One region of the Arthrobacter sp. Helios genome, then DNA from elsewhere that is predicted to be linked to it. Evidence: riboswitches for the same ligand, from Rfam matches in the RefSeq annotation. Region 1 holds a riboswitch; the other holds the start of a gene.
The links. Region 1 has a riboswitch for thiamine pyrophosphate ahead of ArtHe_RS12080 (ECF transporter S component). Riboswitches for the same ligand answer to the same signal wherever they lie in the genome.
Positions count from the first base shown of each region.

Region 2: linked by a shared signal. The riboswitch ahead of thiM (hydroxyethylthiazole kinase) and the one ahead of ArtHe_RS12080 (ECF transporter S component) in region 1 are both predicted to bind thiamine pyrophosphate.

Region 1 is NZ_CP095402.1:2,666,568-2,674,636, reverse strand. Features, by position in the region: gene ArtHe_RS12100 (Na+/H+ antiporter subunit E) at 1-189, shown strand, start outside; gene ArtHe_RS12095 (monovalent cation/H+ antiporter complex subunit F) at 186-443, shown strand; partial or broken gene mnhG (monovalent cation/H(+) antiporter subunit G) at 446-787, shown strand; gene ArtHe_RS12085 (DUF4235 domain-containing protein) at 1,110-1,373, opposite strand; TPP riboswitch at 1,478-1,619, shown strand; gene ArtHe_RS12080 (ECF transporter S component) at 1,677-2,282, shown strand; gene ArtHe_RS12075 (ABC transporter ATP-binding protein) at 2,287-3,882, shown strand; gene ArtHe_RS12070 (energy-coupling factor transporter transmembrane component T) at 3,879-4,691, shown strand; gene ArtHe_RS12065 (aminodeoxychorismate lyase) at 4,774-5,649, opposite strand; gene cls (cardiolipin synthase) at 5,782-7,206, shown strand; gene ArtHe_RS12055 (chorismate-binding protein) at 7,212-8,069, opposite strand, start outside.
Region 2 is NZ_CP095402.1:3,775,359-3,783,427, reverse strand. Features, by position in the region: gene ArtHe_RS17375 (DUF4118 domain-containing protein) at 1-1,989, shown strand, start outside; gene ArtHe_RS17370 (response regulator) at 1,986-2,660, shown strand; gene ArtHe_RS17365 (MarR family transcriptional regulator) at 2,746-3,267, shown strand; TPP riboswitch at 3,967-4,056, shown strand; gene thiM (hydroxyethylthiazole kinase) at 4,047-4,871, shown strand; gene thiE (thiamine phosphate synthase) at 4,868-5,575, shown strand; gene ArtHe_RS17350 (bifunctional hydroxymethylpyrimidine kinase/phosphomethylpyrimidine kinase) at 5,572-7,176, shown strand; gene ArtHe_RS17345 (hypothetical protein) at 7,242-7,751, shown strand; gene ArtHe_RS17340 (ABC transporter permease) at 7,793-8,069, opposite strand, start outside.

The DNA of each region.
Region 1 (8,069 bases):
TCCACCTCCACGCTCTACCTGCACTGCCTGGGCGTGGACACGCAGGAGGCCGCAGAAAAGGTCCGCGACGACGTCCGGGCGACTGAGTCCTGGCTGATCCGGGCCATGGGAACCAAGGAGGACCTCGCGCTGGTGCGTGCCGAGCAAAAAGACCTCAAGGAACTGCGGAACGGGGAGGTCAGCCGATGACAGTCGTGATCGTTATTGCGGCCATCATGCTCGCCACCGCTGCCGCCGGCGCCATTTTCCGGATTGTCCGCGGACCCTCCATCCTGGACCGCGTGCTGGCAGCGGATGTGCTGCTGGCGATCCTGGGCGGCGCCCTGGTGATTGAGATGGTCATTTACCGCAACCTGGACTACCTGGCCCTTCTGATTGCGATCTCCCTGATCGGCTTCATCGGCTCGGTAACCGTAGCCCGCTTCGTGACGGACAGGAGGTAGCCGTGAGTGAAACCGTGATCGACGTGATTGTCGCGATCCTGCTGCTCGGCGGAGCCCTCATGTCCCTGGCCGCCGCAATCGGCCTGATGCGCTTCCCGGACCTCATGAGCCGGATGCACGCGGCGTCCAAACCCCAGGTTCTGGGCCTGCTGCTGTTCCTGATGGCCATGGCCGTGGAGTTCCGCAGCTGGGTGCTCCTGCCGGTCCTGGCGGTCTGCTGGATCTTCCAGCTGCTTACCGCCCCGGTCTCGGCACATATGGTGGGCCGTGCCGGCTACCGGACCAAGCACCTGCGCCCCGAGCTGCTCACCATCGATGAGCTCGATGACGTGGTGGAACGTGCCCAGCGGCTGATGTTTGAGGCCGCTGAGGAGGACGAGGGGGATTCCACAGATCCCAAGGTGGACGACGATCCCGGGCAGGAACCTGACGGCACCTATTACACGGGCGACCTCGACGAGGAAGCGATGGAACGTTCCCGCGCCGAAACCGAGGGCCGTACCCGGCCGCCCGGCCGCAGCCGCGAAGGCTAGCGCTGCCGCCAAGGTTGTTCATGGGAGCTGATGCGGGAGCCGTTCCCGCCAGCCCCGTTTCCCGGCAGCTCCATCTCCCGGCAGCTCAGTGCCGCCGGAAAACAGTGCCGCCGGGAAACGTTGTCCCAGCTGCTTAGACGACCTCGGGGGTCCGGTTGTAGCGGGCAATTGCCTTCTGGGTGCCGCGGTTGGTCAGGACCCGGATCGCCTGGCTGACGGCTCCGGAAACCAGGGCGAAGATGACGGCGGAGCGCAGGCTCGCATCGAGTGCACCGTCCTTGTCCTTGGGTGGTTCGTTGCCTGTGGCCTTGGTCCAGATGAAGTCCAGGATCTTGGCGGAGGCCAGGCCGGCGCCGATGCTCACGCCGGTTCCCAGCAGTTTCAGGATCAGGTTCATATGCGCTCCTTGGCGTTGTTCGGTGCTATCGATTCCTACGCTACCCGCAGCCAACCCAAAACAACCCGAAACCCGGGCGGACTGCGTGTACAGTGGACCTCGCATACATACGACAGGGGAGCGCCGCTTTCCGCCGAACCGGGTAAACCGGGCCGGGGAATTCGGGCGCTGAGAGTGCGGACCAAGCCGCAGACCCTCGAACCTGCTCCGGTTAGTACCGGCGAAGGGAGTCGAGATCTCAGGGGTGCGCCGCCGCAGACTGCGGGGGTTTCCCTCCCCTCCTGAATACAGGAGGACACTTTTATGGAACACACTCTTCAACGGGCACCTGCGCGCGGCCGTTATTCCTGGCGCGTGGTGGACATCGTGGTCGCTTCGGTGCTCGCGGTGGCCGTCGGCGTCGTTTTCTGGGCCTGGTCACTGGCCTATGGCGGAGTCGAAGCCCTGGTTCTGGCCTTCCCGCCGATCGGCGGCCTCTACACCGGCGGCTGGCTGATCGCGGGCGTCCTGGGCGGGCTGATCATCCGCAAGCCCGGCGCCGCCATCTACTGCGAAGTCCTGGCCGCCGCCGTCTCGGGCGTTCTGGGTACCCAGTTCGGCCTCTCCGTCCTGCTCTCCGGCGCCATCCAGGGCCTCGGCGCGGAGCTGGTTTTCCTGCTTTTCCTCTACCGGAAGTTCACGCTGCCCGTAGCGCTCCTGGCGGGGCTTGGATCCGGCATCTTCCTGGGTGTCAGCGAATCGATCCTGTACAAGCCGGAATGGGCCTTCCAATGGCAGGCGCTCTACACCGGTTTCGCAGCGGTTTCCGGCCTGGTGCTGGCGGGCCTGCTGTCCTGGCTCGCGGTCCGGGCCCTGGCCCGCACCGGGGTGCTGTCCTCCTTCGCGGCAGGCCGCACGGCGGACGCATAAAACCATGCAGCAACGTACTTCTCCCGTGGCGGTCAGCGCCCGGAACTGGGGCTGGCGGCACGCCGGGCGCAAAAGGCCCGCTGTGGCCGGGGCGGATTTTGAGATCCGTCCCGGTGAGCGGGTCCTGCTCCTCGGCGCGTCGGGCGCCGGCAAGTCAACCCTGCTCCACGCCCTCGCCGGGGTCCTCGGCGAGGACACGGGCGGAACCGAGACGGGTTCACTGACGCTCGACGGCGTCCACCCGCAGGCAGCGCGGGGCCGCGCCGGACTGCTGCTGCAGGATCCGGACACCCAGATTGTGCTCTCGCGGGTCGGGGACGAAGTCGCGTTTGGGGCGGAGAACCTTGGCATTGCCCGCGGCGAAATCTGGGAGCGGGTGCACGCAGCGCTCGACGACGTGGGGCTGGCCGTTCCGCTGAACCACTCCACGGCGGCGCTCTCCGGAGGGCAGAAGCAGCGCCTGGCCCTGGCCTCCATCCTGGCCATGCAGCCCGGCCTGCTGCTGCTGGATGAACCGACCGCCAACCTGGATCCCGGCGGTGTGCTGGAAATCCGGGACGCCGTCGCCCGGGTCCTGGACCGCACCGGAGCCACGCTGATTGTGGTGGAGCACCGGGTCGCGGCGTGGGCAGAGTTGGTGGACCGGGTGATTGTGCTCGACGCCGGTGGCGGGGTCCTCGCCGACGGCGCTCCGCAGGAGGTGCTTTCCGGGGCCGCTGCCCGCAGCCGGCTGGCGGAGGCGGGTGTCTGGCTGCCGGGGGCAGGCCCGGGCGGCGCAGGAACGGGGGCTGGAACGGGCGAAGGGGCCGGCTCCCGTTTCCCGAACGCCCCCGCTACCCGGGGTCCTTTCCCACCGGTTCCCGTAGATCAACCGGCGGGAACTGACCTGCTTGTGGCACGGGGCCTGGACGTGGCCCGCACCGCCAAGGGGCAGCCGGTGCTGGCAGGCGTGGACCTCACGCTGCAGGCCGGAACCGCCCTGGGCATTACCGGCCCCAACGGGGCTGGCAAATCCACGCTGGCGCTCACCCTGGGTGGGCTCCTGCGTCCGCGCGGCGGGGAACTCACTGCCGCGCCTCCGCTGGCCCGGGAAGCCGGAGGTATCCCGTACAAGTGGAAGTCCGCCCAGTTGGTCACCCGGATGGGAACGGTGTTCCAGGAACCGGAGCACCAGTTCCTCACCGGATCGGTCCACGACGAGCTGGCCTTCGGGCCGCGGCGGGCCGGACGCAGCGAGGCCGAAGTGGAGGCGGTTGTCGGGCGGCTGGCGGAGCGGCTCCTGCTGCAGTCCCTCCTCCCGGTGAATCCGTTCACCCTCTCCGGCGGGGAGAAACGCCGGCTGTCGGTCGCGACGATGCTCGCGACCGCCCCTGACATCCTGCTCCTGGACGAACCCACCTTCGGGCAGGACGCCAACACCTGGCGGGAACTCGTCTCACTGCTGGCCGAGCAGCGCGACGCGCACGGCTGCACCGTGGTTTCGGTGACCCACGACAGCGATTTCACCGCTGCCCTTGGCGGCCGGACGCTCCGGGTCGCCGGGGGCCGGGTGGAGGAACTGCTGCCGGTCCACGGCCGGGCGCAGGGAGGTGCGGCATGAGCGCCGTCACCGTGCGCACCGGGGCAGCCTTGACCGGCACACGTCCAACGGCGCTGTCCGCTGCGAACCCGCTGTCCACCCTTGGTGCCGCGGTGGCGGTGACGGCAGCGGTGCTGCTCACCGTTGACTGGGTGAGTGCCACCGTGGTCCTGGCCGGGGAACTGCTGCTGCTTCCGCTGCTCCGTATCCATCCCTGGACGCTGCTGAAACGGATCTGGCCCCTGATCGCCGCCGCGGCCATTGGCGCCTACGGAACCGCGCTGCTGGCGGAAAAGACCGGCAGCGTGGTGCTCGACGCAGGGCCGCTGCTCTTCACCACCGATTCCGTCTCCGCCGGTATTGCCATCGGCCTGCGCGGTCTCGCGATAGCCCTGCCCGGGATTTTCCTCCTGGTCTCCACCGATCCCACGGACCTTGCGGACGCCCTGGCCCAGCGGCTGCATCTTCCGGCCCGGTTTGTGCTCGGAGCGCTGGCCGCGATGCGGCTGGTGGGACTGCTGGTGGAGGAATGGCGGACGCTGGGACTGGCCCGCCATGCCCGCGGAGCGGACACTGCAGGCGGTCCGCTGGGCCGGTTCCGGAACCTGCTGGGCCAGGGGCTGGCGCTGCTGGTCCAGGCGATCCGCCGGGCCACCCGGCTGGCCGTGGCGATGGAGGCCCGCGGATTCGGCGGAGGCCCGCGGACCTGGGCCAGGACTTCCACCTTCAGCCGCATCGATGTGTGGGTGCTGTTGTACGGCGTGGGGCTGGCTGCCTCCGCTGTCGCCGCAGCCGTGGCCGCGGGAACGTACAACTTCATCCTGTCCTAGTTCCGGCGGAGCCCGCCGGAGCCCGCCGGAGCCCGCCGGAACCCGGCGGAACCCGGCGGAACCATACCGGAGCAGCCTCCGGTTACAGGACGGTGTCCACCAGGGCTGCCAGCTCGTCGGTCAGCTCAGCAGACACCGGGATGGCTTCACCGTTGATCGACTTCACCGGGGCGAGCAGCCGGATGCTGGAAACCAGCCACACGCCGTCGGCCTGCGAAAGCCGGTCCGGTTCCAGCGGACCGTAGCCGAGTTGCCAGCCGGACTTTTCCGCGGCGTCGAACAGGGCGGCCTGGGTGGTGCCGGGCAGGATTCCGCTTTCCAGCTCCGGCGTCAGGAGGGTCCTTATCCCGTCCTTGACGACGGCCAGGACAACGGTGGAAGTGGGGCCTTCCAGGACCAGCCCGTCCGACGAGGTGAAAATCACATCATCGGCGCCGTGCTCCCGCGCGTAGCGGATCGCGGCCATGTTCACGGCGTAGGACAGCGTTTTGGAACCGAGGAGCAGCCACGGTGCCCGCTCCGCCACGGTGCTGTCATACCCGCGTTCCAGCAGCAGCACATCGAGTCCGGACTGCCGCTGTTCAGCGGCCGATGCCGGGATGGGGGAGGCCTGGATCCAGGCGGTCGGGTGGTCCGCGCCTTCGGGGCCACGGGTGAGGAGAAGCTTCACAACAGCCTGCTGATCCCCGTAAATACGGGCGAATTCGGCCAGGGCGGTGCGGATTGCCGGTTCCCACTTTTCCGCCGGAGGGAACTCCAGTTCCAGGGCTGCAGCCGAACCCGCCATCCGGGACAGATGGGAGGCGAGCTTCCGCGGGTGCCCGTCCACCGCCAGCATGGATTCGAAAACCCCGTCTCCGCGCGTCGCGCCGAGGTCGGTCGCCAGCAGCTGCGGAACGGAGGCATCGGCCACGCGGCCGGCGGGGAAATCAGAATCCAGGAAAACCAAAACACTCATGCGTCCAAGCGTAGTGTGCCCCGGGGCCGCAACCACGGTCCCAAGCCGACTAGGCTAGGGGGACGTTGGCCTGTTGGAGGGAAAAGAAGCGTGTGGTGGACGGTTACGGCTCCGTACTGGCTTGCGACGGTTTTGACGATCCTGGACTTCGCGATCCGGATCATCGCGCTGGGTGTGGTTCCCGGCAACCGCCGGCCCACGACGGCGATGGCCTGGCTGTTGTGCATCTTCTTCCTGCCGGTGCCCGGAATCATCCTGTTCCTCCTGTTCGGCAACCACCGCCTCTCCGAGCAGCGCGTTGAGCGCCAGACCCTCATCAACCGCAGGGTCCGCGACAACACCCGCGAACTCGAAGCGCAGTCCAGCTCCTACCTGGGCCCGGAATGGGTGATGTCCGCCGTCGAGCTGAACCGGCGGCTGGGCTCGCTGCCCAGCCTGGACGGCAACAAGGTGGAGCTGCAGCGGGACTATGAGCAGTCCATCCGGGAGATGACCGAGGCAGTCCGTGCCGCGGAGAGTTACGTCCACGTCGAGTTCTACATCATGAGCTACGACGCCGTGACCAAGGATTTCTTCACTGCCCTCAAGGACGCTGCCGGGCGCGGTGTCACCGTCCGGCTGCTGTTCGACCACATTGGAACCCTGCGGGTGAAGGGGTACCGCCAGCTGCTGAAGGAACTGAAGTCCAGCGCTATCCAGTGGCATCCCATGCTGCCCATCCAGCCCCTGCGCGGGCACTGGCGCCGTCCCGACCTGCGCAACCACCGCAAGATCCTGGTAGTCGACGGGGTCCTGGGCTTTACCGGGTCGCAGAACCTGGTGGAACCGGGCTACCGCAAACCCGGCAACCACAGGCTCGGCCGCAAATGGGTGGAACTGATGTGCCGGCTCGAGGGCCCGGTGGTGGACGAAATCAACGTTGTTTTCGCCACCGACTGGAACATGGAAACCGATGAGAACCTGGAGCGCGAACTCAGCCTCTACGAGTGGACCTACGAGCCCGGGGACATCACCTGCCAGGTGGTCCCCAGCGGCCCGGGTTTCACGACGGAAAACAACCTGCGGCTCTTCACCTCGCTGATCTACTCCGCCTCGGAGCGGATCTCCATCACCAGCCCGTACTTTGTTCCGGACGATTCGCTGCTGTACGCGATTACGACGGCGGCGCAGCGCGGCGTGCAGGTGGAGCTGTTCGTCTCAGAGCGCGGGGACCAGTTCCTCGTGGACCATGCCCAGCGCTCCTACTATGAGGCCCTGCTGGAGTCTGGAATCCGGATCTGGCTGTATCCCGCGCCGCTGGTGCTGCACGCCAAGCACTTCACCGTGGACAACGAGGTAGCCGTCCTGGGGTCCTCCAACATGGATATGCGGTCCTTTTCGCTGAACCTTGAAGTGTCGATGATGATGTACGGCGGGAACATCGTTGAAAAGATGCGCAAGATCGAGGACACCTACCGGAACCTGTCCAAGGAACTGGTCCTGGAGGAGTGGCGGAACCGGCCGGTGTGGCAGCGGTACGTGGACAACGTCGCCCGGCTGACCGCCACCCTGCAGTAGCGGGTTCAGCCTGCCGGCACCTCTGAGCCGAGCGCGCCCAGGACGCCGCGGGCCTTGGTGCGCACTTCCTCCCATTCGGCGTCCGGGTCGGACCCGGCGGTGACTGCGCCGCCGACGCCCAGGCTGAGGTCCAGGCCGCCGTTCGGGGCGCTGCGGAGCACCAGCGTGCGGATCACCACGGAGAGGTCAGCGGCGCCCGTCAGCGAAAAGTAGCCGACGGCGCCCGAATACGCTCCGCGCGGGGCGGCTTCCAGCTCATCCAGGATCGCCATGGTGCTGGTCTTCGGCGCTCCGGTCATGGAGCCGGCCGGAAACGCTGCGGCGACGGCCTCGGCGCGGCTGGCATCCGGAACGAGCTGCGCATCAACGGTGCTGACCAGCTGATGCACCGTGGCATAGGACTCCACGACGCACAGCCGCGGAACGGTCACGGAACCGGCGACAGCCAGCCGGGAGAGGTCATTGCGCATCAGGTCCACGATCATGATGTTCTCCGCACGGTCCTTTTCGCTCTCAAGCAGCTCCGTGCGCAGGGCCGCATCCGCTGCAGGGTCCGGCCCGCGCGGACGGGTGCCCTTGATCGGCTCGGCGCGCAGGTGCCCGTCCGCGCCGATGCGGAGGAACCGCTCGGGTGAGGTACCCGCCAGCACAAGCGGGCCCAGGCGGAGCAGAGAAGCGAATGGTGCGGGGCTGCGCCGGCGAAGCGAGGCATACAGGTCCAGGAGGGCAGCCGGTGCCAGCGGCTCGGGCAGGACAGCATGCAGCGACGTTGTCAGGCAGACCTCATAGGTGTTGCCCTCGGCGATCTCCTGCTGCGACCGGCGCACCTTGGCCAGGTAATCCTCCCGGCTGTCGCGAAAGGT
Region 2 (8,069 bases), 1.1 Mb from region 1:
GGCATCATCTACCCCGCTGCCCGGGTGGACGCTGCCCTGTCCAACTACTTCCGGATGGGGAACCTCACTGCCCTGCGGGAGCTGGCCTTGCTCTGGCTCGCGGACGAGGTGGACTCTGCCCTGAACCGGTACCGCACTGAGAAGGGCATCCGCAGCAAATGGGAGGCCAGGGAACGGGTGGTGGTCGCTCTGACCGGCGGACCCGAGGGCCAGACCCTGCTCCGGCGGGGCGCCAGGATCGCGGCGCGGTCAGCCGGCGGGGAACTGCTCGCCGTGCATGTCACCAACCCCGACGGTCTGCGCGAAAGCCACCCCGGCGAGCTGGCCGTGCAGCGCTCGCTGGTGGAGAAGCTGGGCGGCACGCTCCACCAGGTGGTCGGCACCGACATCCCGGAGGCCCTGGTCGGGTTCGCCCGCTCGGTCAACGCCACCCAGCTGGTCATCGGCGTCAGCCGGCGTCCGCGGCTGCGGGCCCTGCTGGGCGGACCGGGAATCGGCGCCACCGTCATCCGGCAGTCCGGGGACATCGACGTGCACATCGTCAACCACGGGGCCGCCGGCGGGCACCGCGGACTGCCGCGGCTGGGCGGGGCGCTCAGCGCCCGGCGCCGGTGGGCCGGGTTTGCGCTGGCGCTCGCGGGCGGGCCGCTGCTCACCTGGCTGCTGGTGCGGGTCAGCACCCCGGATTCCATTACCAGCGATGTGCTGGCGTACCAGCTCCTGGTCATCCTGGTGGCGCTTGCCGGCGGCTTCTGGCCGGCGCTTTTCGCTGCCCTGCTCTCCGGGGTGACCCTGGACTATTTCTTCATCCGGCCCCTGTACACGGTGACCGTGGCCGACCCCCTGCACCTGTTCGCCCTGGTGCTCTACGCCGCCAACGCCATGCTGGTCAGCTACGTGGTGGACCGCGCCGCGCGGCGGTCCAGGGCCGCCCGGCGGGCAGCCTCGGAATCGGACCTGCTGGCCGCCGTCGCCGGCAACGTACTGCGCGGCGAGGACGCGGTGCAGGCCCTGGTCAACCGGGTCCAGGAGGCTTTCAGCCTTACCGGGGTGGCCCTGCGCACAGGGGAGACGGAATTGGCCCGCGCCGGCACCGTGCCGCCGTCGGGCCTCCCGTCAGCCCGCGTGCCGGTGGGCGAAAACGCGGAGCTGCTGCTCCACGGGCGGGTCCTGGAAGGGACAGACCTGCGGCTGCTCGCGGTGGTCACGGCGCAGCTGCAGGCCGCGCTGGAGTACCGGGAGCTGTCCGCGAGGGCCGAAGGCATGGAGCCGCTGGCCGCCGCGGACAGGGTGCGCACCGCCCTGCTGGCCGCCGTCGGGCACGACCTGCGCCGCCCCCTGACCGCCGCCACCGCAGCGGTGACCGGGCTGCGCGCCCAGGACGTGGAGTGGTCCGCTGCGGACCGGGCGGAGCTGCTGGCCACCGCGGAGGAATCCCTGGCCACCCTGTCCGGATTGGTGACCAGCCTGCTGGACGTAAGCCGGCTGCAGGCCGGAGCGCTGGCGGTGACCCTGGCGCCGCTGGAGACCGCGGACGCCGTGCTTCCTGCCTTGGAGGAACTGAACATTGGGCCGGCAGAGGTGCAGCTGGACATCCGCAGCGGACTGCCGCCGGTCCTGGGCGACGCCGTGCTGCTGCAGCGGGTCCTGGTCAACGTCCTGGCCAATGCCCTGCGGTTTTCGCCACCGGATGCCAAGGTGCTGCTGACCGCCAGCGAGTTCGGGGGCCAGGTGGAAATCCGCGTCATAGACTACGGTCCGGGAGTATCTCCCGGGCGCGGGGAGGACATGTTTGTGCCGTTCCAGCGGCTCGGCGACACCGACAACCAGACAGGGCTGGGCCTGGGCCTCGCGGTCGCCAAGGGATTCATGGAAGGCATGGGAGGAACGCTGGAGACCGATCAGACGCCCGGCGGCGGCTTGACCATGGTCCTGTCCCTGCCCGCAGCAGATGCCCGCCGCCCCGCGGATGCGCAGGTGGCAGAGTGAAGATCCTGCTGGCCGACGACGATGTGCAGATCCTGCGCGCACTCCGCATCACCCTCACGGCCTACGGGTACGACGTAGTGGCGGTCCAGGACGGTGCCGCCGCCGTCCGCAAGGCCGTGGACGCCCATCCCGACCTGATGGTCCTGGACCTGGGTATGCCCGGCCTCACCGGCATGGAAGTCATCGAGGCGGTCCGCGGCTGGAGTTCCATGCCCATCCTGGTGATCTCCGGCCGGTCCGATTCCGCGGACAAGGTCCGGGCCCTGGACCTGGGCGCCGATGACTACGTCACCAAACCGTTCTCCGCCGAGGAGCTGCTGGCCCGGATCCGGGCGTTGAGCCGCCGGACCGCAGCGGTGCAGGACAGCCCGGAGGTCCTGTTCGGGAACGTCCGGGTGGACCTTGCGGCCCGCCGGGTTTCAAGGCTCGACGACGGTGCGGCCATCCGCCTGACGCCCACCGAATGGCATCTGCTTGCCGCCCTGCTGCAGCGCCCCGGACGGCTCCAGACGCAGGCCCAGCTGCTGGGCGAGGTCTGGGGACCGGGCACCACGGACACCGGGTACCTGCGCCTGTACATGGCGCAGCTGCGCCGCAAACTGGAGCCGGATCCCGCCGCACCCGCCCATCTGCTGACCGAGCACGGCATGGGGTACCGGTTCCAGCCCTGATCCCCCGGCTCAGGTAGGTTCCGCAGCAGACTATTTAGCTGGCAGAATATCTCAACGCCCACATGCCGGGGCTATCATGAGGGCCATGAGCAAAGGCAGCAGCGGGGCAAGCGGGGCAAGCGGGACATTGGACCCGGAATCGGTTCCCGGCAGCCTCGCCTGGAACCTTGCGGTGACGGCGGGCTGTTATCAGTCCCGGCTGGAGGAGGTCCTGGCCGACATGCCCGGTGGCCTGCGCGGCTACCAGGTGGTCTCCGCCGTCGTCCATCATGCTCCGGAAAACCAGCAGGCCCTCGGCGCCCGGGTTGGCATCGACCGGACGGTGCTGACCTATCTGCTCGACACCCTGGCGTCCGCCGGAGCTGTCGAGCGGATCCCCGACCCCTCCGACCGCCGGGCGCGCAAGGTCATCGCCACAGCCGCGGGACGCCAAACCCTGGCCCGCTGCGAGCAGCTGGTCGCGCAGACGGAACGGGAGCTGCTGGCAGGGCTGGACGAGCGTGAGTCCAGCCAGTTCCAGGCCCTGATCGGGCGGCTGGCCGCCTTCGTGCAGGGCTCCCCTGAGGCTAACGGCGCAGCGGGGGCTATGGGCGCCGCGGGGCTGTAGGAGCGGCGGGGGGCTGTAGGCGCCGCCGGAGCTGTAGGAGCGGCGGCGGGCTGTAAGCGCCGCCGGAGCTGTAGGCGCCGCGGGGGGCTGTAGGCGCCGCCGATCCGCCAGGCCGGAAGGCACACAGCCCGCGCAACCGTGCCCGTTCAACCGTGCCTGCGGGATCGTGCCCGCGGGATCGTGCATCTGGGAACGCTGTTCCGTTTTCACACCCGCTTCCCTGCAGGACACCTTCCCCGTTTTCCCTGCCTGCCGTCCGGTTCCCTCCGTTCTGGGTTAAATCGTCTCATTTGGCAATTCCCTGCCAGAGCGCAGCGGAGGGAAATCCCATAAAGGCTGGTTTCTCCCAAAGCGGAGGAAAACAGAGTCACAAAACCGTGGGAAATTCCCAAAACGGAGGGACCAGAGTCACAACATGTCGAGGGATTCCCAAAGCGGAGGGAAATGATGAGGCGGCGCTGAACAAGGAAAGTTCCGGGACGCAGGAACAGATCGAAGCCGCACCCACCCCGGGCCTGGAAGCCGGTGGCGCTGGCCCTGGCCCTGACCCTGGCCCTGGCCCTGGGATAAGCGGAAATCAGGCTTGGCTGACTCCTTAGTGGACGGGAACAGTCGTCAGCCTTGAGCCTGCCGGCGGACTTTCGTCTCCGCAGTTGGAGGGCCGGTTGGCCAACCGCCCGGTTCCACCATAGAGTCGTGGGCAGTGACACGGGGTGCCGCTTGGCTGAGATAAGACCCGTCGAACCTGATCTAGTTAGGACTAGCGAAGGGATGTCGCCATGACTATTGGCCTGACACCATTGACCGTTTCCACCCTGCTTTCCCGCGTACGCAGCGAACCGCCGCTGGTGCAGTGCCTGACCAACACCGTGGTCACGAACTTCACCGCGAACGTGCTGCTGGCTCTTGGCGCCGCCCCTGCGATGACGGATATTCCCGGGGAAGCCGGGCCGTTCGCCCGGATTGCCTCCGGAGTGCTGATCAACCTCGGCACACCCCACGCGGAGCAGCGCACCGCCATGCTGGAGGCCGCCAATGCGGCCAACGACGCCGGCACCCCCTGGGTCCTGGATCCCGTTGCCGTGGGCAGCCTGCCCGTGCGCACCGCCCTCGCCGCGGATCTGCTGGAACTGCGCCCCACCGCCATCCGCGCCAACGCCTCGGAAATCATGGCCCTGGCCGGGCTGGGGGCGGGCGGACGAGGGGTGGACGCCACGGACAACGCCGAGGACGCCCTTCCCGCCGCGACGCTCCTGGCGCAGAAATACGGCACTATCGTGGCCGTTTCCGGCCCCACCGATGTCGTCACGAACGGCACCTCCACGCTGCGGATCAGCAACGGAGACGCGCTGCTCACCCGGGTCACCGGTGGCGGCTGCGCCCTCGGTGTGGTCACCGCGGCCTTCCTCTCAGTGGCGGACGACGGCGGAGCGGACATCAGCGGACGACTGGCGGCGGTGGCCGCGGCCACCGCCGTGTACACGCTGGCCGCCGAGCTGGCCGCCGCCCAGTCTGCCGGGCCGGGCAGCTTCGTCCCGGCGTTCCTGGATTCCCTTGCGGACCTTACCGGCGAAAGCATCAACGCAAGGCTGGTGGCGGCATGATTCCCGCAGCCGGCAGCCTCTCCCCCGTCCTCCGGCCCCGGGACCTGGCCCTGAACACGGGCATCTATCTGGTGACCGACACTGCCCAGTGCGGTGCCCGCGGCGTCGTGGACACGGTGCGCGCCGCCGTCGCCGGCGGTATCCGGACCGTGCAGATCCGGGAAAAGCACGCCTCAGCCGCAGACTTTTACGCGCTGGTCCTCGCCGTCGCCCAGGCAGTGAGTGACCAGGCCGGTGGGGGCCAGACGCTGGTGCTGGTGGATGACCGGGTGGACATTTATCTGGCAGCATGGGCCGCCGGTGCCCGGGTCCACGGTGTGCATGTGGGCCAGAGCGACCTTCCCGCCGCCGCCGTCAGGGCCATCGTGGGCCCAGACGCCGTCGTGGGCCTGACCGCAAACACGGCGGCACACCTCAATGCCGTCCGGGCACTCACACCGGGGACCGTGGATCATCTCGGTGCCGGCGTCATCCGTCCCACCAGCACCAAACCGGACCATCCGGAGCCACTCGGCGTAGCGGGTTTCCAGGCCTTCGCTGCCGAGTCACCGGTCCCCTGCGTGGCGATCGGCGGCATTGAACTGGCGGACATCCCTGCCCTTCGTGCCGCCGGGGCCTCCGGCGCCGCCGTCGTTTCGGCCATCTGCACGGCAGCGGATCCGCTGCGCAGTGCCCGGGAGCTGGTGGCAGCGTGGAATGCATGAGCCCCCTGTCCAGCACGGAGACCGCAAATTCCACGGACGCCGCCCGCAGCATTCCCCGGGTGCTGAGCATCGCCGGTACCGACCCCAGCGGCGGCGCGGGTATCCAGGCTGATCTGAAGTCCATTGCCGCCACGGGCGGGTACGGCATGGCTGCTGTGACGGCGCTGGTCGCGCAGAACACGCACGGCGTCCGGTCCGTCCTCACGCCGCCGCCGGACTTTCTGCGCGAACAGCTGGAAGCGGTGAGTGACGACGTCGTGATCGACGCCGTAAAGATCGGCATGCTGGGCACCGCCGAGGTGACGCGGACGGTGGGCAGCTGGCTCGCGGAGGCCCGGCCCCCGGTGGTGGTGCTGGATCCGGTGATGGTGGCTACGAGCGGCGACCGCCTGCTCAGCGAGGGTGCCGAGAATGCCCTGCGGGACTTGCTGCACCGGGTGGATCTGGTGACCCCCAACCTGCCCGAGCTTGCGGCGCTGCTGCGGGAGGACCCGGCGCAGAACTGGTCCCAGGCGCTGGACCAGGGACGCCGGTTGGCCGCTGCCTACTCGACCGCTGTACTCGTCAAGGGCGGCCACCTGATGGGGGACGCGGCCCCGGATGCCCTGGTGGTGCCCGACGGCGCCGGCGGGTTTGCGGTCACTGAGGTCAGTTCGGCGCGGGTTGCCACCAAGAACACCCATGGGACCGGCTGCTCGCTCTCCGCTGCCATGGCCACGCTGTTTGCCCGCACCGGGAACTGGGGCCAGACGCTGACGGCGGCCAAAGCCTGGCTGCAGGAGGCACTCGAAACGGCCGACCTCCTGGACGTCGGCACCGGCCACGGCCCGGTGAACCATTTCCACGGAGTCTGGGAGCGCGGGCTGGCCCCGTTGCCCGGGCAGGTTGCAGTGCCCGAACGCGTTCTGCCGGCCCCTGCCGGCAGCTTGACCGCCGGCCTCTGGGAAGCGACCGCCGGGCTGCGGACCCGGATCGATGAACTGGACTTCGTCCGCGGCCTCGGCGACGGGTCACTGGATCACCGGTCCTTCGGCTTCTACCTGGCCCAGGACGCGGTTTATCTGCGCGGGTACGCCCGCGCGATGGCCCGGGCAAGCGAGCTGGCACCCCGGCTCCAGGAGCAGGTTTTCTGGGCTGCGGGGGCCCGCAATGCCCTCGACGCCGAGCTCGATCTGCACCGGAACTGGCTTGGGCCTGCGGGCGGCACCGGCGTCGAGCAGGTCCTCTCCGCTCCCGCGGGCACGGACCTTGCGGCCGCAGGGCCGGTCACACGCGGGTATTTGAACCATCTGCTCGGCAGGGACCGAGATGCGGAGGACAGCCTAGAGTACGCCCGCCTGGTGGGAGCGGTGCTCCCCTGTTTCTGGGTCTATGCGGATGTGGGAGCCCGGCTGCAGGAGTTGAACCATGCCACCCACCCCTACCGGGAATGGCTGGACACCTACGCGGATCCGGGTTTTGCCGCCGCCACCGAACAGGCCATTGGGATCCTGGAATCCGTTTTGGCCGGGGACGCCGCCGAACGGCAGGCCGCACAGGAGGCGTTCACCGGCTCGGTGCAGTGGGAGCACGACTTCTTCGCGGCGGGTATGCTGCCCTAACCTGCCGCCGTTCCTGGGATCTGCCGGAACCGTGGCCTGTCCGGCATTTCTAGGGGGAAATGGTTATGCGTTCGAAAACAGCAGGACCGCGGACGATGAGGCTGCTGGCCCTGGCCGCGGTCCTCGGCTTGGCACCGCTGGCAAGCGCCTGCGGCAGTGCAGCTGAGGGTGACGGTGGGAATGACGACGGGAATCCGTCGACGAGTCCAGAGGCGCTCCCCGCGTTTTCGTCCTTGGCGGAGACCTTTGCCGCCGTAGACGGCGCCGTGGACTGCTCCGCTGACGCACCGGAACCGCCCACCGTCATGATCCTGCCCGGGGACACCCCCGGCGAAGCACAGATGTGCACCAACACAGTGATCGTGATGTGGTTCGACGACGGCGAGCCCATGGAACAGGTTGTCCAGGGTGCGGCCAGCAGTGCCGCCGGAGGCACGTCCGTCTACCTGGTGGAGGGCGCCAACTGGTTCGTCGCCGATGTCTCCGAAGTTGCGGTTGGCGCGGTTCCGGAGCGAAAACTCGATCTGCAGGACCTGGCTGACCAGCTCGGTGCCAAGTACAGCGTGGCCCGGTAGGCGGGTACGTTCCCCGGCATGTCCGCAGCTGCCTGGGCGTACTAGCCGATCCGGCGCCGGTACGCAGCCATCGAGAGCGCGTACGCCACAACCAGGATCCCGGCACACCAGGCGAGGGCAATCCAGATCCCGGTCCCCACCGGCTGCTGGGCGAACAGCGCGCGGATCGTGTTGACCATCGAGGTCACCGGCTGGTTCTCAGCGAACCAGCGCACCGGACCAGGCATTGTTTCCGTCGGCACGAAGGCCGAGCTGATGAACGGCAGGAAAATCAGCGGATAAGAGAAGGCACTGGCACCCTCAACTGTTTTTGCCGAC